3 regions of the Streptomyces sp. NPDC056061 genome follow, and region 1 is predicted to be linked to each of the others. Evidence: riboswitches for the same ligand, from Rfam matches in the RefSeq annotation. Region 1 holds a riboswitch; each other region holds the start of a gene.
What was found. Region 1 has a riboswitch for cyclic di-AMP ahead of ACFC79_RS23645 (peptidoglycan DD-metalloendopeptidase family protein). Riboswitches for the same ligand answer to the same signal wherever they lie in the genome.
Positions count from the first base shown of each region.

Region 1 (7,149 bases):
CTGAGCACTGCCGGGCCGGTCCCGCCCCCGGGACCGGCCCGGCGGGCGGGAGCGTCGTGCCGACGGACGGCATCCGCGGGCGCGTGCCCGCGGCCTGCCGGAACGCCCCTCAGAGCGGAAGCAGGTCCGGTCGCTTCGCCTCGACGTGGTCGCCGGAGGACTCGCCGCGCAGCCGTCGGCCGATCCACGGAACCAGGTACTCGCGCGCCCAGTGGATGTCGTCGCGGCGCACTTCGAGCGTGCCGCGCCGGTCCTGCGGGGGCCACGCCTGGTCCGGGTCGGCCGGCACCTCCAGCCCGAGGACCTGAGCAGCGCGCAGCGCGACCCGGGTGTGTCCTTCGGGGGACAGGTGGAGCCGGTCGTCGTCCCAGGCACGCCGGTCCTGGACGGACCGCAGCGACCACAGGTCGAGAACGGGGCAGTCGTAGCGGTCGGCGATGGCCCGCACATGGGCGGTGTACGTGGCGATCTTGCCGCGCAGGTGGCGCAGCACAGGAACGCCGCGGGTGTCGAAGCCGGTGGTGACCATGACCGTGCCGACCGACCGGGCCAGTTCGGCGACCGCGCGTTCGAAGCGCTCGGCCACGTCGTCCGGGTCGGTGCCGGGCCTGATGATGTCGTTGCCACCCGCGCAGAAGGTCACCAGGTCGGGTGCCAGTTCCTTGGCGCGCGGCACCTGCTCCTCGACGATCTGGTCGAGGAGGCGTCCGCGTACGGCGAGGTTGGCGTACCTGAAGTCCGCGTGCGTGGGGCCTTCGGGGTGCGTCGCCGCGTCGGGTTCCGGGAGCTGGTCCGCGAGGAGTACCGCGAAACGGTCCGCCCAGCCGACGTAGGTCCCGTCCGGGCCGGGGTCTCCGACTCCCTCGGTGAAGCTGTCGCCGATCGCCGCGTACGACCCGATGACGTCCTGTCGGTCGTTGACGTCACGTTGGTTGTTTCTCGAATCGTCTGCCACAAGGGCTTATCCTGCACCGACGAATGTGACCTACGCGACCGTAATAAGGGGTTGACGGGTGGTGAGATAAACCACCCGGTCAGTGCCCGCGACGAGGGAATAGGGCCTGGGGCAATAGAGGGTGGCCTCACGACCGGCGACCCGGGAGGCGCAGTCGCGGGGCATCGAGAGCCCGCCTCCTCTCGCCCCTCGGGTCGTGAGCGGAAGGGGCGGTGCGCCGCCGCGCACCGCCCCTTCGGTCTCGCCCGGGTCGCCCCCGGTCACTTCGGCCGTCCGGCCGCTCGGATCAGACGTAGATGCCGTGCGCCGCGAGGTAGGCGATCGGGTTGATGTCCGAGCCGTACGCCGGGCCGGTGCGGACCTCGAAGTGCAGGTGCGGACCGGTGGCGTTGCCGGTGGAACCGGAGAGACCGATCTGCTGACCGGCGCCCACGGACTGGCCCGCCGAGACCGAGATCGAGGACAGGTGGCCGTACTGGGAGTAGCGGCCGTCCGCGTGCTTGATGACGACCTGGTTGCCGTACGCGCCGCCCCAGCCGGCGGTGACGACGGTGCCGGAGGTGATGGCCTTCACGCCGGTGCCGGTGAAGACGGGGAAGTCGATCCCGGTGTGGCTGCCGCTGGACCAGTTGGAGCCGGACGCGCGGTACCCGGTGGTGTGGTTGCCGGGAACGGGGTGGACGTAACCGGAGGCGCTGCTCCCGGCGGCCGGGGCAGACGTCTTCGCCTCCGTGACCGTCAGGGGCTTGGCGGCCGACGCGGTCTTGGCCGGGGCGGACTTCTCGACGACCGCCGACGGCGCCGTGGGGACCTTCGACGGGAGCGAGGAGCCCGCGCCCGCGCCGGCGGGCGCGGAGGTGCCGGAGACCTCGGCGCCGAGCGTCAGCTTCATGCCCGGGAAGATCAGGCTCGGGTCGTCGCCGACGACCGCGCGGTTGTCCTGGTACAGCTTCTGCCAGCCGCCGTCGACCTTGTGCTCGGCGGCGATCTTCGACAGGTAGTCGCCCGCGACGACGGAATACGTCGTGGCGGCCTGCGCCTGGGCAGCCGGACGGGCCGGGGCGGTGTGCGCGGCGGAGGCCGGGGCCGCTTGTTCGGCGGCGTGGGCGCCGGTGGCACCGAGCAGCGGCAGCGCGATGACGGCGCCGCCGGCGCTCACCGCGGCGACACCGCGGGCGACGGCGCCGGTCCTGATACGACGGTGCTTACCCGAAATGGGCATGACGTGCTTCCTCTCCGGCGCCTGCGAGGTGAGCTGTCGGGTTCGGGCTGGAGATGCCCGGTCGCGCGGTGCGCGACTTCACCCCGAGCCGACCGGATTTCTCCGTTCGGCGGACTACCTGGTTCCCCCGCTCCTGCCACACGATGAGTGGGTGCGATATCCGGTCGGCGGCAGGATTGGGCGGTCCGTCCGGAATGACGGTGACCGTAAGCGAATCGGGACGACGAGAACAAGCCGTCGATTCCGCGACGGATTCCGCGCCGTGAATTCGGCGCGGAATTCCGGTCACCCTCCGTGGATTACGGATCTTGAATTTCCGCACCGCACGGGGAATACGCGACGCGCCCGCCGGCACGTACGGTCACGGATATGATCCCGCTCACGAGCACGAAACCCTCGACGGGATCATTCACCACATAAGCCACCAAAATGCCCATTACGGACACCGCGGAGAGGGCGGCGGGAGGTCACGCGCGCCGCAGCCTCAGCACCCGCGCGTCGAGGTCCCCCCGCAGGCCCGTGTGCAGGCCCTGGTGGAGCAGCACCGAACCGTGGTGCACCGCACCCGTGTCCAGGCAGGTGTACGTCGCCGTCGGGTCGAGTCCGCGCAGCCGCAGGGCCGGCGGCCGTTCGCCGTACCGCTGCGCCTCCAGCCACACCAGGACCACGGTCTCCTCGCCGTGGACGTACTGCACCGCGCTCAGACCGCCGCGCGGGGCGCGCAGCCGGTACAGCGCCCCGCGCTGCACGTGCGGCCGGATCTCCTTGTAGAGGTCCACCCAGCTCCGCGCCTCGGCCAGTTCCTCCGCGCTCCACTCGGTGAGGTCCCCGCCCACGCCGAGCACCCCGGCCATCGCGCTCACGAAGCGGAAGCGCAGCGAGCTGACCCGGTCGTTGAGCTGCACGTTCGGGCTGTCGGTGACCCAGGCGGCCATCACCCGGGCCGGATGGATCTGACTGAAGCCCTCCTGGATGACGAGGCGGTCGAGCGGATCGGTGTTGTCCGAGGTCCACACCTGGTCGGTACGGGAGAGAATGCCCAGGTCGACCCGGCCGCCGCCGCCCGAGCAGGATTCGAACGCCACCGAGGGATGCGCGGCCCGCAATCGGTCGATCAACGCGTAGAGGCCGTCGACATGCTCGACCCAGAGTTTCTGCGCATACTCCTCACCGGGCCAGCCGGCGTCCGTGAAACTGCGGTTGAAGTCCCATTTCACATAGTCGATCGGAGCACTGGTCAGCAGGGCGTCCAGTTGTTCCCACAGATACTCGCGCACATCGTTCCGGGCGAGATTGAGAACCAGTTGATGACGGAACTCGGTCCGCGTACGCCCCGGGAAATGCTGAACCCAGTCGGGATGCGCGCGATAAAGATCGCTGTCGGGGTTGACCATTTCCGGTTCGACCCAGATGCCGAACTGCATACCGAGGCCGTGCACTTCGTCGGCGAGCGGTTTCAACCCGGCGGGGAAGCGGTCCGGATTCGGCGTCCAGTCCCCGAGACCGGCCCGGTCGTCGGTGCGCCGCCCGAACCAGGCGTCGTCCACGACGAACAGTTCGACTCCCATGGCGGCCGCGCGCTCGGCCAGGGCGCGTTGCTGGTCCTGCGAGATGTCGAATCCGGTCGCCTCCCAGGAGTTGTAGAGCACCGGTCGCAACCGCTCCGCGTCCGGGACGACGTGGGCCAGTTGCCAGGCGTGCCAGGCGCGACTCGCCCCGCCGAAGCCCGCCCCGCTCCACAGGCCGGCGAAGACGGGGGTGGTGTACGACTCCCCCGGCGCGAGCCGCAGCAGTCCCGCGTCGTCGTGGCCGGCTCCTCCGGTGATCTGCACGATCCCGTCGGGGAGTTGCTGTACGGAGATCCGCCACGATCCGGACCAGCCGAGCGCGCAGCCGTAGACCTCGCCGTGCTCCTCGGTGGCCGTGCCGTCCGCGTCCAGGGCCACCCAGGGCAGGTGCTGGTGCCCGGTGTGGCCGCGCCTGCTGGAGATGACGCTCTCGCCGTAGGTCAGCTCCGTCCGGGCGATCTGTGTCTCCGCCGCCCATCGGCCGTGCAGCCGGCTCATCCGCCAGCCGTCCCGGGCGGGCAGCGTCCAGGCGGCGGCGTCGGCGCGCAGCAGTTCCAGCGGCGGTCCGTCCGGCCCGGTGTGGGCGACGGTGGCCCAGCGCTCGATCACGTCGGAGTCGTCCCGCATCCGGTAGTGCAGGTCGAGGGCGAGCCGGTGCACCGGGTCGGTGAAACCGATCCGCAGCTCGTCACCGTCCACCGCGGCACCGGCGAGGACCCACTCGGTGCCGCGGACCTCCTCGGTGCGTACCGACAGAGCCGGGCGCACGAACCGGGGGCCGCCCTCGACGGGATACTCCTCGCGGCCGTCGAGCGCGGACTCGAACCCCCTGGGCGGCGGCTGAGGCGCGGCGGCCAGGGCTTCGGCCGCCGCGAGGGAGATCTGCGGCCCCCAGTGCAGATGGACGAGTTCGTCCCGCTCCGTGAGCTGTAGTGCGTAGCTGCTGCTCGCCCCGGTGAGCAGCCAGGTCCGGCCGGTGTCGCCCGTCTCGATCATCGCATCCCCACATTCCAACAGTTCCGCACATCATCGACCATCGCCGTCGGCGGGGCAACGGTTGCGGCGAGTGATCCACCGACGGACTCACGGCCGCGGCACGGGAATTGGCCGGGGTCTCGACAGGGAATGGGACGAGATGATTGCCTGAGGAACCGATGTCGTATCGTCGCGGGGGTGGCCTTGTCGGCGACTCGCGTCGACGCCAGACACCCCAGGAGTCACCGTGCCGCAGCAGCCGCAGATCCCGTCGACGGAACCCGAACTGGCGGGCGTCCGCAATTTCCGCGACGTGGGCGGACTGCCCACCGCGGACGGACGGCGGGTGCGGTACGGCAGGCTCTTCCGCAGCGGGCACCTCGCGCACGCCACGGCCGAGGACACCGCCTTCCTCGGCGGTCTCGGGCTGCACACGATCTTCGACTTCCGCAATGCGGCCGACCGCCGACTCGACGGTCTCGACGTGGAGCTGCCGGGCGTTCGCAACCTGAGCATTCCGCTCTCCGACCCGGCCGACGGCGCCGAGTTCTGGCGGATGGTGCGCGACGGCGACCTCGACCAGTTGCGCTCGCTCCTCGCCGACGGCAAGGGGGTGAACCGGATGATCGCCTCGTACCGTTCGATCGTCCTGGAGCGCACCGCCGAGCACAGCAGGGTGCTGCACGCCCTTGCCGAGGACAGCGTCCCGGCGCTGATGCACTGCGCCGCGGGCAAGGACCGGGCCGGGCTGTCGATCGCCGTGTCCCTGCTCGCGGTCGGCGTCGAGCGCGAAGCCATCGAGGCCGACTACCTGAAGTCCAACGACGCGCACCGCCGGTACCGGATCCGTCGCAACGACACCTCGGCGGACGGCATGTCCGCCGAGGTGCTGGAACTGCTCAATCCGCTCTTCGGCGCCCACGCGGACTACCTCTCCGCCGCCTTCACCACCATGGAGGAGACCTGGGGCAGTACGGAGCGCTATCTGTCCGAGGGCCTGGGTCTCACCGCCGGGACCCGTGAGCGGCTGCGCGACCGGCTGCTCGACACGGTCTGACGTCAGCCGTCCGCGGCGACGGCGGTCAGCCCTTGCCGGCCACCGCGAACAGCAGGTAGAGGAAGGCCGCGAAGACATGTCCGGCGATGAGATACGCGAACAGCCGGATCACCACGCCGCGCGGGAACTTCCGCTCCTGGGCCTCGTACTTCTTGGTCGACCCGAGCGGGTCGAAGTTTTCCGAATCGGACATGACAGTCCTCTCTGGTGACCGGCCGCGAGCCGGTCTCAGTGACGGTGGATGCCGCCGCCGAGGCACAGCTCGGCGGCGGGGCTCTGCAGCAGGGTGTGGACGAAGAGGAGTTCGGCGCCGTCACGGTCGACGGCGGAGATCCGGTGCGGGGTGAGCGAGTCGAAGTGCGCGCTGTCGCCCGGGGCGAGATCGTGCAGGGTGTCCCCGAGCGTGACCCGCAAGTGGCCTGCGAGCACGTACAGCCACTCCTCGCCGGGGTGCACCCGCACCAGGTCGCTCTGCGCGCCGTACAGCACCCGGACGCGCAGTGCCTGCATCGCCCGGCCGGAGCCACCGGTCCGTTGGTACAGCCAGCCATCGGCCTCGGCGCCCTCGAACGCTCCGCCGCGGATGATCGCCTCCCGTTCGGGGGGTGTCTCGCCGAGCAGCTCGGAGACCGTCGTACCGTAGATCCTGGCAAGACCGAGCAGCATCGGCAGCGAGGGCTGCCGACGGCCCGTTTCGAGCCGGGAGAGATGGGCGGGCGACAGCCCGGCCCGCTGGGCGGCGGCCTCCAGGGTGAGACCGCGGCCCCGACGCAGGTCGCGCAGCCTCGGCGCGACCTCGGGCAGCTCGTCGGCCACCGCTCCGTCTGGAGTGTTCATGACTCCATTGAGCCAAAATCTTTCCTCACAGGCAAATCCCTTGCCTGTGAGGCAAAAGATCTCGTCCGCGCCACCCCGCCGTGCGGTCAGCGGTGGGCGACTGCCTGTTTCACCAAGGTCCGCCCGAAGTCCCACATCAGCCCGCCGCCGCTGTGGGCGTCGTCCATCACCGCGGTGAACGCCGTGACGAACCGGTCGACCTCCGGCTCCCCGATCACCAGGGGCGGAATCAGCTTGATCACTTCCAGGTGGTCGCCCGAGACCTGGGTGAGGATGCGGTGCTCGCGGAGCAGGGGCACCACCACCATCTGCGCGAAGAGGCCCTTGCGGGCCGCCTGCAGCATCGCCCAGCGGCTGCGCAGCCTCCACGACGACGGCCTGCCGAACTCGATGCCGATCATCAGCCCACGCCCGCGCACCTCGTGCAACAGCTCGTACCGGTCGACCAGCGCGGCGAGCCGTTCACGCAGCAGATCACCGGTACGGCGGGCGCCCGCGACGATCTCCTCGTCCTCCATCACCGCGAGGACCGCGA
Region 1 is NZ_JBHJWQ010000017.1:141,383-148,531, forward strand. It holds partial or broken gene ACFC79_RS23635 (STM4011 family radical SAM protein) at 1-42, shown strand, start outside; gene ACFC79_RS23640 (SGNH/GDSL hydrolase family protein) at 110-955, opposite strand; gene ACFC79_RS23645 (peptidoglycan DD-metalloendopeptidase family protein) at 1,242-2,177, opposite strand; cyclic di-AMP (ydaO/yuaA leader) riboswitch at 2,183-2,341, opposite strand; gene ACFC79_RS23650 (alpha-galactosidase) at 2,645-4,741, opposite strand; gene ACFC79_RS23655 (tyrosine-protein phosphatase) at 4,968-5,777, shown strand; gene ACFC79_RS23660 (DUF6126 family protein) at 5,803-5,970, opposite strand; gene ACFC79_RS23665 (helix-turn-helix domain-containing protein) at 6,006-6,614, opposite strand; gene ACFC79_RS23670 (aspartate aminotransferase family protein) at 6,701-7,149, opposite strand, start outside.

Region 2 (7,149 bases), on a different contig from region 1:
CCAGCGCTACGACAATGTCCCCTACGGCACGGCGTTCGAGAGGCTGACGGCGCTCGCCTACCCCGAGGACCACCCGTACCACCACACGCCGATCGGCTCGATGGCCGACCTCGACGCCGCCACACTTGAGGACGCGCGCACGTTCTTCCGCACGTACTACGCGCCCAACAACGCGGTGCTCTCCGTCGTCGGCGACATCGATCCCGAGCAGACGCTCGCCTGGATCGAGAAGTACTTCGGCTCCATCCCCTCCCACGACGGCAAGCGGCCGCCGCGCGACGGCACGCTGCCCGAGATCATCGGCGAGCAGCTGCGCGAGGAGGTGCGCGAGGAGGTGCCGGCGCGGGCGCTGATGGCCGCCTACCGCCTGCCGCACGACGGCACCCGCGAGTGCGATGCGGCCGACCTCGCGCTGACCGTGCTCGGCGGCGGCGAGTCGTCGCGGCTGCACAACCGACTGGTGCGCCGCGACCGCACGGCCGTGGCGGCCGGGTTCGGGCTGCTGCGGCTGGCCGGTGCCCCGTCCCTCGGCTGGCTGGACGTCAAGACGTCCGGCGGCGTCGAGGTCCCGCAGATCGAGACCGCGGTCGACGAGGAACTCGCCCGCTTCGCGGCCGAGGGCCCCACGCCCGAGGAAATGGAACGCGCGCAGGCCCAGTTGGAACGCGAGTGGCTGGACCGGCTCGGTACGGTCGCGGGCCGTGCCGACGAACTCTGCCGCTACGCCGTACTGTTCGGCGATCCCCAGCTCGCGCTCACCGCCGTGCAGCGGGTTCTCGACGTCACGGCGGAGGAGGTCCAGGCGGTCGCCCAGGCCCAGTTGCGGCCCGACAACCGGGCGGTGCTGGTCTACGAACCGGTCGAACCCGCCGAGTCCGCGGACACGGCGGACACCGATGGGACCGACGCCGACGACACCGACGCGCACGAAGGGGCGGACAAGTGACCGACGCTGCCGCGACTGGAGTTTCGATGCAGTACCACCCGCAGCCCGCCCCCGGCGTCGCCCGCCCGTGGGCCTTCCCCGCGCCGGAACGCGGTGCGCTGCCCAACGGCCTCACCGTGCTGCGCTGTCACCGCCCCGGCCAGCAGGTGGTGGCGGTCGAGCTCTTCCTCGACGCACCGCTGGACGCCGAGCCCGAGGGCCTCGACGGCGTGGCCACGATCATGTCCCGGGCCCTGTCCGAGGGCACCGACAAGCGCACCGCCGAGGAGTTCGCCGCCGAGCTGGAGCGCTGCGGCGCCACGCTCGACGCGCACGCCGACCACCCCGGCGTCCGGGTCTCCCTGGAGGTTCCGGTGTCCCGGCTGGGCAAGGCACTCGGCCTGGTGGCCGAGGCGCTGCGCGCGCCCGCCTTCGCAGACAGCGAGATCGAGCGGCTGGTGCGCAACCGGCTCGACGAGATCCCGCACGAGCAGGCCAACCCGGCCCGGCGCGCCGCCAAGCAGCTCTCCAAGGAGCTCTTCCCGGCCACGTCGCGGATGTCGCGACCGCGCCAGGGCACCGAGGAGACGGTGGAGCGGATCGACGCGGCGGCGGTGCGGACGTTCTTCGACGCCCACGTCCGGCCGTCCGCGGCGACCGCCGTGGTCGTCGGCGATCTCACCGGCATCGATCTGGAGGCCGTGCTCGCCGACACCCTCGGCGACTGGTCCGGCGACACCGCGGAGCCGCGCCCCGCCCCGCCGATCACGGCCGACGACACCGGACGCGTGGTCATCGTCGACCGTCCGGGCGCGGTGCAGACGCAGCTTCTGATCGGCCGGATCGGAGCCGACCGGCACGACAGCGTGTGGCCGGCCCAGGTGCTCGGCACGTACTGCCTGGGTGGCACGCTCACCTCCCGACTGGACCGGGTGCTGCGGGAGGAGAAGGGCTACACCTACGGTGTGCGGGCCTTCGCCCAGGTACTGCGGTCGTCGGCCCCGGGTTCGGCAACGGGGGCGACCGGCGCCGCGATGCTCGCCATCAGCGGTTCGGTGGACACCGAGTCGACCGGACCGGCGCTGGAGGACCTGTGGACGGTTCTTCGGACCCTGGCGGCCGAAGGGCTGACCGACGAGGAGCGCGAGACGGCGGTGCAGAACCTCGTCGGTGTCGCACCGCTGAAGTTCGAGACGGCGGCCTCCGTCGCCGGTACCCTCGCCGATCAGGTCGAGCAGCACCTCCCGGACGACTTCCAGGCGCATCTGTACGCCCGGCTCGCGGAGACCGGCACGGTCGAGGCGACCGCCGCGGTGGTCAACGCCTTTCCCGAGGACCGGCTGGTGACGGTTCTGGTCGGCGACGCGTCCCGGATCGAGGAACCGGTGCGGGCCCTGGGCATCGGTGAGGTGTCCGTGGTCGCCGGCTGACGTCCGTACCGTCGTTGTCACCGGTGCCGGAGGAGCGCTCCGTGCCGGAATCGGACCGGGCGGCTCGGGCACCGGGCCGGTGGCCGGCCCGTTCCCGCCCGGCGTCGGCGTCCGACATGCCGGTCCCGGGCACCGAGCCGCCCGGGGCCGGCGGCGGCGTCCGGGAACCGGGGTGCACGAGCCGGACACGCGGCCACCCGGACGACACGGCGGCCACCCGGATACGTCGGTCATCCGGGGCACGGCCGTCCGGGCGCGGCGGTCACCGGGCGCGCTCGCCCGGACGCGAGTCCGACGAAGTCCGCCGGGGCGCACGAATCCCGGGCCGGGAGGAGGGCCCCTGTGAGAGATGTCTCGCCGGGGCCTTCCCCTCGGCCCGCTCCGCCCCGGAGGTTGCCTGTCCGCCCTGTGGCATGCGCTACAAATCGGCCGGTCCGTTTGGAGAACGAAAGTTCCGCCCCTTAGCGTCGACCGGGCTGTTCGTCACTCGTGTGTCGCGACCGGGACGCACCGGGCAGCCATCGCCGAGTCCCCGTAGGGCGTGAGCCTGGGGAGCCGGGGACCCACACAGTCCCTGGGGTGAATCGGATGCCCGGGCCTCGATGAGGCCATGGCGCCCGTAGGAGACCTTCCTGCTCCGAACCCGTCAGCTAACCCGGTAGGCGAGAAGGAAGGAAAGGACCAGCCACTTCATGGCGTTCACCCGTGCCACCGGGAAGCACCGTGCCCCGAGCCGGCTCACGCGCAACGGTGCGCGGATCGCGGGCATCGCGACCCTGGCCACCACCGGCGTCATCGGCGGCGCCGCCTCCCCGGCCCTCGCCGCGGACGCGGGCGCCCCCGACACCGACGAGACCGGCCTGAATCAGGTCATCACCGTCCGGAGCGTTCTCGCCGACCGGATCGATGCCCAGGCCGACGCGCAGCAGCGCCACGCCGACGCCGAGGCGAAGGCAGAGGCCCGGCTGAAGGCCGAGGCCGAGAAGCGGGCCGCGATCAGGGCGAAGGCCGAGGCGGAAGCGAAGCGCGCAGCCGAGGCACGTGCCGAGAGGGCGCGCGCCGCCCGCTCCGCCGAACGGGCCCGCCTGGGCTCCTTCCAGCTCCCGGTCGCCGGTTCCTACGTCACGACCGGCTACAAGTCCAGCGGTTCGCTCTGGTCGTCGGGCAGCCATTCGGGCATCGACTTCCACGCCGCTTCCGGCAGCACGGTCGTCGCGGTCGGCGCGGGAACGGTCGTCGAGGCCGGCTGGGGCGGCGCGTACGGCAACAACATCGTGCTCCGGATGACGGACGGTACGTACACGCAGTACGGCCACCTCTCCTCGATCGGAGTCTCCGTCGGCCAGAGCGTGGGCGCGGGCCAGCGGATCGGGCTCTCCGGATCGACCGGCAACTCCACCGGCCCCCACCTCCACTTCGAGGCCCGGACCGCTCCCTCCTACGGCTCCGACATGAACCCCGTCGCGTACCTGCGTGCCCACGGCGTCAACATCTGAGCGGACCCCACGTACGACACCGTTCCAGAAGGCCCCGGCAGGCGCGTCCCGAAAGGATCCGCACGCCGGGGTCTTCGGCGTGCCGAGGTCCCCTTCCCGTTCTCCTTCCCCCGGGCCGGCCCATCGCCCGAGCCGGCGGAGAGGCCCCCGCCGGGGGCCGAGGAGTCCGTCGCCGCTGCTCCGCCCGCGATCGGTCCGGAACGCCGCGGCCGGTCCGGAACGCGCAGGAGCCGGGGTCCGGAAAGCGCAGGAGCCGCGATGCCCCGTCCGGCGGCATCGCGGCTCCTGCGCGCGGGAAGTCGGTTCAGACGGTCTCCGGGAGCTCGTCGAGCCCCTCGGCGACCAGCTTGGCCAGGCGGTCCAGCGCGGCCTCGGCGTCGTCCGCCTCGGACGCGAGCACGATTTCCTCGCCGCCCTGCGCACCGAGGCCGAGCACCGCGAGCATGGAAGCGGCGTTCACCGGGTTGCCGTCGGCCCTGGAAATCGTCACCGGGACGCCGGACGCCGTGGCGGCACGGACGAATATGGAAGCGGGGCGGGCGTGCAGGCCCTCGGCCCAACCGACGTTGACGCGGCGCTCAGCCATGGTTCTGCCCTTCATGAATCAACGGTTGTCTAGACCATTCTCGCACGCGGTGCGCGGTGTTCCGGCCGACCCGCGACAGGCCCGCGACCAGTGCGGCAGCGCTGTTCGATCCCCCCAGACTGCCCCGGCCCCAGGGCGCACGCGACCGGTGGCCGGGTCGTACTCTGGGCCCATGCAGCCCGCGCCGGAGCACAGTCCGCACCATGCCTACCCCGACCACTGGGAGGCGGACGTGGTCCTCCGTGACGGTGGGACCGCCCGGATCAGGCCCATCACCACGGACGACGCCGGACGACTGGTCAGTTTCTACGAACAGGTCTCCGACGAATCGAAGTATTACCGTTTCTTCGCCCCCTATCCGCGCCTGTCCGACCGGGATGTGCACCGCTTCACCCATCACGATTACGTCGACCGGGTGGGGCTCGCGGTCACCGTCGGCGGCGAGTTCATCGCGACCGTCCGCTACGACCGGATCGACGGGCGCGGCAGGCCGGCCTCCGCTCCCGCGGACGAGGCCGAGGTCGCCTTCCTCGTGCAGGACGCGCATCAGGGCCGGGGGGTCGCCTCGGCGCTCCTCGAACACATCGCCGCCGTGGCCCGCGAACGCGGCATCCGCCGTTTTGCCGCGGAGGTGCTGCCCGCCAACACCAAGATGATCAAGGTGTTCCGGGACGCCGGCTACACCCAGCAGCGCAGTTTCGAGGACGGTTCCGTCCACCTCACGCTGGACCTCGAACCGACCGCCGAATCCCTCGCCGTCCAGCGAGGCCGCGAGCAGCGGGCCGAGGCGCGCTCCGTGCAACGCCTCCTCAGCCCCGGCTCCGTGGCCGTCGTCGGCGTCGGCCGCACGCCCGGCGGGGTCGGCCGGACGGTCCTGCGCAACATCCTCGGGGCCGGGTTCACCGGCCGCACGTATGCCGTGAACCGCTCCTTCACCGCGGACCGGGAGACCATCGACGGGGTCCCCGCCCATCGTTCGGTGGGCGAGATCGACGAGCCGGTGGACCTCGCCGTCGTCGCCGTCCCCGCCGAACGGGTGCCGGAGGCCGTGGCCGACTGCGGCGAGCACGGTGTCCAGGGCCTCGTCGTCCTCTCCGCCGGATACGCCGAGTGGGGGGCCGAGGGCAGGGACCGGCAACGCGAACTGGTCCGCCAGGCGCGCTCGTACGGCATGCGGATCATCGGCCCGAACGCCTTCGGCGTCATCAACAACGCCGAGGCCGTCCGGCTGAACGCCTCCCTCGCCCCGGAGCCGCCCGCGCCCGGCCGCATCGGACTGTTCACCCAGTCCGGGGCGATCGGCATCGCCCTGCTCTCCCGGCTCTACCGGCAGGGGGCCGGGCTCTCCACCTTCATCTCCGCGGGCAACCGTGCCGACATCTCCGGCAACGACTTCCTCCAGTACTGGTACGAGGACCCGGACACCGACGTCGCCCTGCTGTACCTCGAATCGTTCGGCAACCCGCGCAAATTCATGCGGCTCGCCCGGCGCACCGCGGCAGTGAAGCCCGTCGTCGTGGTGAAGGGCGCCCGGCACAGCGGTGCCACGCCGCCCGGCCACGCCGTTCCGGTCAGCCGGATCCCGGACGCGACGGTCTCCGCGCTCATGCGGCAGGCGGGCGTGATCCGGGTCGACACGGTGACGGAGACGGTCGACGTGGGCCTCCTCCTAGCGGACCAGCCCCTTCCGGCCGGGCCCAGGGTCGCGATCCTCGGGAACTCCGAATCGCTCGGGCTGCTCACGTACGACGCCTGTCTGACCGAGGGGCTGCGGCCGCGACCGCCCCTCGACCTCACCACCGCCGCCACCCCGCAGGACTTCCGGGAGGCCCTGGCCGCGGCCCTCGCCGACGAGGGCTGCGACTCGGTGATCGTCACGGCGATCCCGTGGGTGGGCGAGGACGGGGAGGCGGAGACCGGCGACGGAGAGGTGCTGGCCACCGCGTTGCGTGCGGCAGTGGCCGCGGGCCCGGCGAAGCCGGTGGCCGTCGTGCACGTGGAGATCGGCGGGCTGGCGGACGCTCTCGCCGCGGCCACCGGCACGGTCGCGCAGTCGCGCACGGCGAGGCGGCCGTCCGGTGGCACGGCTCCCTCGGCCGCCGAGCAGGCGAGCACGGGGAGCGCGGGAACGGGCCCCTCGTCCACGGGGCTCGTGCCGGGCGGCACCCGTCCCACCGCCGTGCCCGCCGCGGACGGCGGCAGCGACGGCCCGGGTGCCCTCCCCGCCCCGGCGGCGCAGACACCCGCAGCCGTCGGCCGTGCCACCGGGGGCGACTGCGGTACGGAGGCCCGGGACGCGTCCGGGGCGGGCATCCGCGCCGGGCGGATCCCCGCCTACCCGGCCGCCGAGCGAGCGGTGCGCGCCCTGGCCGAGTCGGTGCGGTACGCGCAGTGGCGCCGGCAGGCCGCCGTGCCCGGCAAGGTGCCCGAGTTCCTCGACGACACCATCGACGAGGCCGGGACCGCCGAGCTGATCGACGCCCTCCTCGGCCCCGACCCCGATCCCCGCGGCAGGCCGCTCACCCACGACGAGGCGTGCGAACTCCTGGGCCGCTACGGCATCGCCGTCCGGCCGACCCTGCCCGCCCCCGACCCCGAAGCGGCCGTCGCCGCGGCGGCCCGGCTCGGCTATCCCGTGGCGCTCAAGACCACCGCGCCCCACCTGCGCCACCGGGCCGATCTCGGCGGGGTACGACTCGACCTCGCGGGCGA
Region 2 is NZ_JBHJWQ010000013.1:114,088-121,236, forward strand. It holds gene ACFC79_RS19895 (M16 family metallopeptidase) at 1-946, shown strand, start outside; gene ACFC79_RS19900 (M16 family metallopeptidase) at 973-2,355, shown strand; cyclic di-AMP (ydaO/yuaA leader) riboswitch at 2,868-3,035, shown strand; gene ACFC79_RS19905 (M23 family metallopeptidase) at 3,048-3,851, shown strand; gene ACFC79_RS19910 (HPr family phosphocarrier protein) at 4,156-4,437, opposite strand; gene ACFC79_RS19915 (GNAT family N-acetyltransferase) at 4,610-7,149, shown strand, end outside.
Region 2: linked by a shared signal. The riboswitch ahead of ACFC79_RS19905 (M23 family metallopeptidase) and the one ahead of ACFC79_RS23645 (peptidoglycan DD-metalloendopeptidase family protein) in region 1 are both predicted to bind cyclic di-AMP.

Region 3 (7,149 bases), on a different contig from region 1:
ACGGGCCGGTGTGCGGCTCCCGGACCGGGTCACGGCTCGCGGGCCGGACGGCCGGTCGGGGCCGCGCACCGGGGCGGGACGGTCAGCCCTCGTCCGATGCGTCCGATTCCTCCGGTGCGCAGGGCGTCACGCACGGCCCCTTGCGCCACCACTCGGGCAGCATCGCGATCGCCTCGTCGCCCAGCGGGTTGACTCCGGGCCCCGCGGCGAGCGAGTGCGCGACCAGGACGTGCAGGCACTTCACCCGGTCCGGCATGCCGCCCGCGCTGGGAAAGCCCTCCAGCACCTCGATGGCGTCGCGCCGGGCGATGTAGTCCTCGTGCGCGGCCCGGTAGGCGGCGGCCAGCTCGGGGTCCGTGCCGAGGCGCTCGGTCATCTCCTTCATGACGCCGTTCGCCTCCAGCGTGCCGATCGCGGACGCGGCACGCGGGCACGTGAGGTAGTACGTGGTCGGGAACGGGGTGCCGTCCTCCAGCCGGGGCTGCGTCTCGACGACGTCCGGGTTGCCGCACGGGCAGCGGTGCGCGATCGCGCGCAGCCCGCGGGGCGGGCGGCCCAGCTGCTCCCGGAACGCGGCGATGTCCGCCTCGGTGGGCTCGGTGGGCTCGGTCTGCGGAGGGGGGGTTTCCATGCCTGCCTAGTTCTGGGTTCTGGGGTCTGCCGATGGTGACGGGGTGGGGACGGGGACGGGCGGGCGGATCAGCCGCGGTCGGCTTCGTCGACGCCGTCCCAGAGGTTGGAGTGCCACGGCCGGCCGGACTTGTCCGTCTCGCCGTTGCGCTCCTTGACCGCGTCGGGGTCGATCACCGTGTAGCCCGTCTCCCCGGGGAGAAGATAGTGCAGGTGCTTGCGGGCCAGCTGCCTGATGTAGGCGTCGTCCTGGAGCCGCGCCTTCTCGTCGCGCAGTTCCTCGGTGCGGACGCGGGCCTCGCGCGCAAGTCGTTCCTGGTCGGCGATCTCGTCCCGCTGCGACACGTACTGCCGCATCGGGTACGCCAGCGCGACCACGAGGGAGCACACGATGAGCGCCAGGAAGGCCGCCCGGCCGGTGAGCCGGGAGCGGCGGTCCTGGCGGCGGTTCTGCGACCGGTAGACACGGGCGGCGGTCTGCTCGCCGAGCAGCCGCAACCGGGTCGCGGTGGAGAACCGGTCCCGGTCCTTCGCGGCCATGTCTCCGCCTCCCCACTACGCACGTCCGTCCCCGCACACGGTACGGGACCGGGTGCGGGGACGGACGGAGGCCGGGGCCTTCGGGCCGTGCGGGCCCGGAGGGCGTCGGCCCTCACGGTGCCGATCGGTGCGCGGACGGCGCGCCGATCGGTCCTGGAACGGCGTGCCGATCAGTCCGCCGGGCGGAACCGGGGGAACGCCGAGCGGCCCGCGTACACCGCGGCGTCGTCGAGGATCTCCTCGATGCGCAGCAGCTGGTTGTACTTGGCGACACGGTCCGAACGGGCCGGGGCGCCGGTCTTGATCTGGCCGCAGTTCACCGCGACGGCGAGGTCGGCGATGGTGACGTCCTCGGTCTCGCCGGAACGGTGCGACATCATGCACTTGAAACCGTTGCGCTGGGCGAGCTCGACGGCGTCCAGGGTCTCGGTCAGCGAGCCGATCTGGTTGACCTTGACGAGCAGGGCGTTGGCGGAGCCCTCCTCGATGCCGCGGGCCAGGCGCTCCGGGTTGGTGACGAACAGGTCGTCGCCGACGATCTGCACCTTGGCGCCGAGCCTGTCGGTGATGATCTTCCAGCCGGCCCAGTCGTCCTCGAACAGCGGGTCCTCGATGGAGACCAGCGGGTACGCGGAGACGAGCTCCTCGTAGTACTCGGTCATCTCGGCGGCCGAGCGGGACTTGCCCTCGAACTCGTACGTGCCGTCCTTGTAGAACTCGGACGCGGCGACGTCGAGCGCGAGCGCGATGTCCTTGCCCGGGACGTAGCCGGCCTCCTTGATGGCCTCGACGATGAGGTCGAGGGCGGCGCGGTTCGACTCCAGGTTCGGCGCGAAGCCGCCCTCGTCGCCGAGGCCGGTCGACAGGCCCTTGGTCTTCAGGACCTTCTTCAGGGTGTGGTAGACCTCGGCACCCCAGCGCAGGGCCTCGGAGAAGGACTCCGCGCCGATCGGGGCAATCATGAACTCCTGGATGTCGACGTTGGAGTCGGCGTGCGACCCACCGTTGAGGATGTTCATCATCGGGACGGGCAGCAGGTGCGCGTTCGGGCCGCCGAGGTAGCGGAACAGCGGCAGGTCCGAAGCCTCGGAGGCGGCGTGGGCGACGGCCAGCGAGACGCCGAGGATGGCGTTGGCGCCGAGCGAGCCCTTGTTCTCGGTGGCGTCCAGGTCGAACATCGCCTGGTCGATCAGCCGCTGCTCGGTGGCGTCGTAGCCGACGAGCTCCGGACCGATCTGCTCGATCACGGCGAGGACGGCCTTCTCGACGCCCTTGCCCTGGTAGCGGTTGGGGTCGCCGTCACGAAGCTCAATGGCCTCGAACGCACCGGTGGAGGCGCCGGACGGCACAGCAGCACGGCCCGTGCTGCCGTCGTCGAGGCCGACCTCGACCTCGACCGTGGGGTTCCCCCGGGAGTCGAGGATTTCTCGGGCTACGACGACGTCGATGGACGGCACGAGGCATCTCCTTCTGGGATATGACGCTGGTTCTGCAGGGTCACGTTGGCCTTGCGACAAGAGCCTAACCGGCCCGGCCCTCTCGACCCCACGACCGCCCGCCCGCTGGGACGAAAAAGGACCCGAGGGCGCACGATCCAGGACAAACGACAAGGGTGTTACGGATCAGTGACGACAAAAGTTGAAGCGACGGGCGCCGCGCACCGGAACGACACGTCGGACGGATGACAAGTCGTGCGGGTGACGCGCCAGACGGGAGCGGCACCCGCCGGGCGGGGCCACCACGCAGAAGCCCCGGCCCGGCGCGGACGGGGAAACGCGCGCCGGGCCGGGGCGGCTCGGGGAGGAGGGAGCCGGGCCTACTTCGTCAGGTGCAGCTGCTGACCCGGGTAGATCAGGTCGGCGTCCTGGACGATGTCCTTGTTCAGCTCGAACAGCCGCTGCCAGCCGCCCTCGACGCCGTGGTCCGCGGCGATCTCGCTGAGGGAGTCGCCGACGGCGACCTTGTACTCGCCGTCACCCTTCTTGACCTTCTTGCCGGTCGGGGTGGTGACGGTCTTCTTCGACTCGGCACGCGGGGCGGCGTGACGCTCCGAGCGGGAGGCGGCCGGGGCCTCGGTGCGCTCGGCCTTCTTCGGCTGGGCCTGCTGCGGCTGCTGACGCTTCGGCGCCGAGGGGGTGCTCTGCTGCTTGGAGGCACCGGACTTGGCGGAGGAACCGGTGTTGACGCCCGGGTCCACACCGTCGTTGCGCAGGTTGCCGGCCCCGGCGCAGCCCCAGGCGTTCGGTCCCTGCATGGCGAGGAGGCGCTCGGCGGTGGCGATCTGCTGGGCCTTGGTGGCCAGGTCGGCACGCGGGGCGTACTGCGTGCCGCCGGCGGCGGCCCAGCTGGACTGCGAGAACTGCAGACCGCCGTAGTAGCCGTTGCCGGTGTTGATGGACCAGTTGCCACCGGACTCGCACTGGGCGACGGCGTCCCAGGTGGCGACGGAAGCGGCGGAGGCGTTGGTCGCACCCATCAGCGGAACGGCGACGGCGGTGCCGGCGACACCGGCGAGCGTGGCGATCCGGACGGCCTTGGACGAACGGCGGTGCTTGCCCTTGCCGGAAAACAGCATGGAACTTCTCCTCACCGACGCCTACGAGGTGAGCTGTCGGGTTCGGGCCAAGTGAGTTGCCCGGTCGCACGTCCTAGCACGCGACTTCACCCCAAGCCGGTCCTGATGCGTCTTTCGACGATCGGGCCGGCGCCTACCTGGGTCCCCCGCTCCTGCCTACGGCGCTTTCGCGTCTGTTCCCTCCGACCGACGGCAGGATTCGGCGTGACGGTCGACGGGGCCCGCGGTGCGAGCGGTTTCGAACGTAAACACACCCAACCTCTACTTTCAAAGATGAACACATCGGACAATATGCCCTTACTTGCATCCGACGAACTGACGTTTCCGCAGGTCGGGGGTGATACGCGAGAGCACCTCGGACGCAACACACCAAAGAACACAAAGAGACCCATGTCTCACTTGAACGGAAGTGGACATAGGTCTCTAAAGCACCCCAGGTTTTGAGGCTCCCTCAGCCGGTCGGCAAGCCGCCCTCAGTCGGCCTTCACATCGAGGTCGAGGCTCTGGCCAGGGAGGATGAGGTCCGGATCGGAGCCGACGACGTCCTTGTTGGACTCGTAGAGCGCGGTCCACCCACCGGGAACCTTCTGTGCATCAGCAATCGCCCAGAGATTGTCACCGGGACGGACGGTGTACGCGTCGTCGGCGACCGGGGCCCCCGCGTCGCGCGCCCCGCCCTCGCCCCGGGAGGCGTGACGGCCCGACTCGCGGTCGTCGCCGCCGGTCGAGCCCCGCCCCTCCTCGGCGGCCGGGGCGCCGCGGTGCTTGCCGCCCGCGCCCGCGCTTCCGGGCACCCGGGACGGCACGGAGGAGCCGGAGGAATCGGAGGGAACGGAGGGATCGGAGGTGCTGGAGGAGCCGGAGGGGCTCGAACCGGATGAACCGGATGAACCGGGCGCATCACCGGCGTCGGCGGAACGGGAGGGGTCGGAGGACGGGGACGCCGACTCGGTGGCCGGGGGCTTCGTGGACGGCTCGGCGTCCCCCTTCGGCTCCTCGGCCTCGCCGGAGGGCGTGGCACCGTCGGCCGGGGACGTCGATGCGTCCCCGGACGCCTGCTCGTTCCCGGTGGCCCCGGTCGGCTCGGCGGAGGGCGTCGTTCCCGGGTCCACCCCGGGCAGCGTCCCGTCCGTCGCGAGGCCGGAGATCACCGCACAGCTCGGCCATGCCTTCGGACCCCGGGCGTCGAGGATCTTCTCGGCCACCGCGATCTGCTGCGCCCGGCTGGCGAGGTCGGCCCGCGGCGCGTACGACTCACCGCCGTACGCCTTCCACGTCTCCGGTGTGAGCTGGAGGCCGCCGTAGGAGCCGTTGCCGAAGTCGGCGCTCCACGTACCACCGCTCTCGCACTCGGCCACCCGGTCCCATGTCGTGGCGTCGGCCGCCTGCGCGGCGCCCGCGCCGAGCAGCGGGATGGCGATGGCGGATCCGGTCACACCCGCGGCGACGACGATGGCGGGTGCCTGACGAGGGCGACGGTGTCGGCCGTTCGCGGAGCCCATGGAATTGCCTTCCGTGTGACGGACAAGGTCTGACGAGCGACTGGTGAGTCGAACGGTGAACCTAGCCGGACCCGAACGCGTGTCACAAGTCGATGCAGCACGGATCACGTCAAAGTCACAGAGCTGACGTGGCGTCAGTTTTGACTGTTCCGGGGCGGGGTGTGAACTCCACGGGCAGGGTGCGCAGTCCGCGCATGATGAGCCCTCCACGCCACCGCATATCGGCGGGTTCCACCGCGAGTCGCAGGTCCGGAAGGCGGGTCAGCAGCGTGGCCAGTGCGGTCCGTCCCTCCAGCCGGGCGAGCGGCGCGCCCAGGCAGTAGTGGATGCCGTGCCCGTATCCGAGGTGCTGATTGTCACGTCGCGCGAGGTCGAGCGTGTCGGGCTCGTCGAAGCGCGCCGGGTCGCGGTCGGCGGCGGCGAGGACGACGAGGACCGGGTCCCCGGTCGCGATGTCCCGGCCGCCGAGCGTCAGCGGCTCGGTGGCGAACCGCCAGGTCGCCAGCTCCACCGGTCCGTCGTACCGCAGCAGCTCCTCGATCCCGGTTTCCAGCAGCCCGCCCTCGCCCGCGTCGAGGGAGTGTTGCAGCCGTGCCCGCTGTACGGGGTTGCGCAGCAGCGCGTACACCCCGTTGCCGATCAGGTTGACCGTCGTCTCGAACCCGGCGAAGAGAAGGATGAAGGCCATGGCCGCCGCCTCGTTCTCGGTGAGGTGCTCGCCGTGGTCGCTCGCCCTGATCAGTCCGGAGATCAGGTCGTCCGCCCCGTCCTCCCGCAGGCCCTCCCGCTTGCGGTGGATCAGTTCGGCGAGGTAGCCGCGCATCTTCTTCACCGACCTGGCGACCCCGCCGCGCGGGCCGCCGCCGTGCCGGATCATCATGCCCGCCCAGTCCCGGAAGTCGTCCTGATCCTCGCGCGGCACCCCCAGCAGGTCGCAGATGGCGTAGATGGGGAGCGGGAACGCGAAGTCGTGGATGAGGTCGGCCCGCCCCTCGGCGGCGAAACGGTCGATGAGCCGGTCCGTCAGTTCCTGTACGCGCGGCGCGAACTCGGCGACCCGGCGCGGGGTGAACGCCTTGGACACGAGTCGGCGCAGCCGGGTGTGGTCGGGCGGGTCGATGTTCAGCAGGTGCGTCATCAGCTCCGCCTTGCGCTCGCCGGGAATGCCGGTCTTCCCCTTGGCGTGTGCCGGTTCGGCGTGGTGGGCCGGGTTCTTGGAGAGCCGGGTGTCGGCGAGTGCCTGCCGGGCGTCCGCGTACCGGGTCACCAGCCATGCCTCGACGCCGCTGGGCAGCGCGGTGCGGTGCACGGGGCTGTGCTCGCGCAGCCAGGCGTAGGCCGGGTACGGGTCGGTGGCGAACTCCCAGGTGAACAGTTCGGGGGCACCGGCGGGGCGGTCGGCGGGGCCGTGCTCGGGACGGTCCGCAGGCCGGTCGGCAGGGCGGTGCTCGGGACGGTCCGCGGGCCGGTCGGCAGGGCGGTGCTCGGGATGGTGCTCGGGATGGTCGGCGGGGCTGTGGTTCACCCCCCGACGTTATCCGCCGCCGTCCGGGGCCCGTCCGCGCGGTGCCGCCCGGTCCCCGGCCAGGGCCCGGGCGGGGCCGCCGGTACTGTTCCGGGTGTCAGCCGACGCCTTCGACGGCGCGGATGGCGTCCCGGTAGGCGCGGCCGGCGGCCCGCAGCGCGGCCTCGGGGTCCACGCCGTCCCGTTCGGCGCGCACGGCGAGGGCGAGGAGTTCGTAGCCGACGCCCTCGCCCGCGGGCAGCGGCACGTCGAGCCCGGCGGTGCGGACCCGGGAGGCGAGTTTCGCCCCGAGCGCCAGTCCGGGCTGGCCGACCGGCACCCCGTCGGTGACCGACGCACGCCGCTTCTCCACGGCCTTCGTCCGCAGCCAGTGCTCG
Region 3 is NZ_JBHJWQ010000035.1:35,740-42,888, forward strand. It holds gene ACFC79_RS32930 (DUF501 domain-containing protein) at 83-631, opposite strand; gene ACFC79_RS32935 (septum formation initiator family protein) at 700-1,170, opposite strand; gene eno (phosphopyruvate hydratase) at 1,341-2,627, opposite strand; gene ACFC79_RS32945 (transglycosylase family protein) at 2,987-3,745, opposite strand; cyclic di-AMP (ydaO/yuaA leader) riboswitch at 3,749-3,919, opposite strand; gene ACFC79_RS32950 (transglycosylase family protein) at 4,219-5,247, opposite strand; gene ACFC79_RS32955 (cytochrome P450) at 5,363-6,772, opposite strand; gene ACFC79_RS32960 (nucleoside triphosphate pyrophosphohydrolase) at 6,870-7,149, opposite strand, start outside.
Region 3: linked by a shared signal. The riboswitch ahead of ACFC79_RS32945 (transglycosylase family protein) and the one ahead of ACFC79_RS23645 (peptidoglycan DD-metalloendopeptidase family protein) in region 1 are both predicted to bind cyclic di-AMP.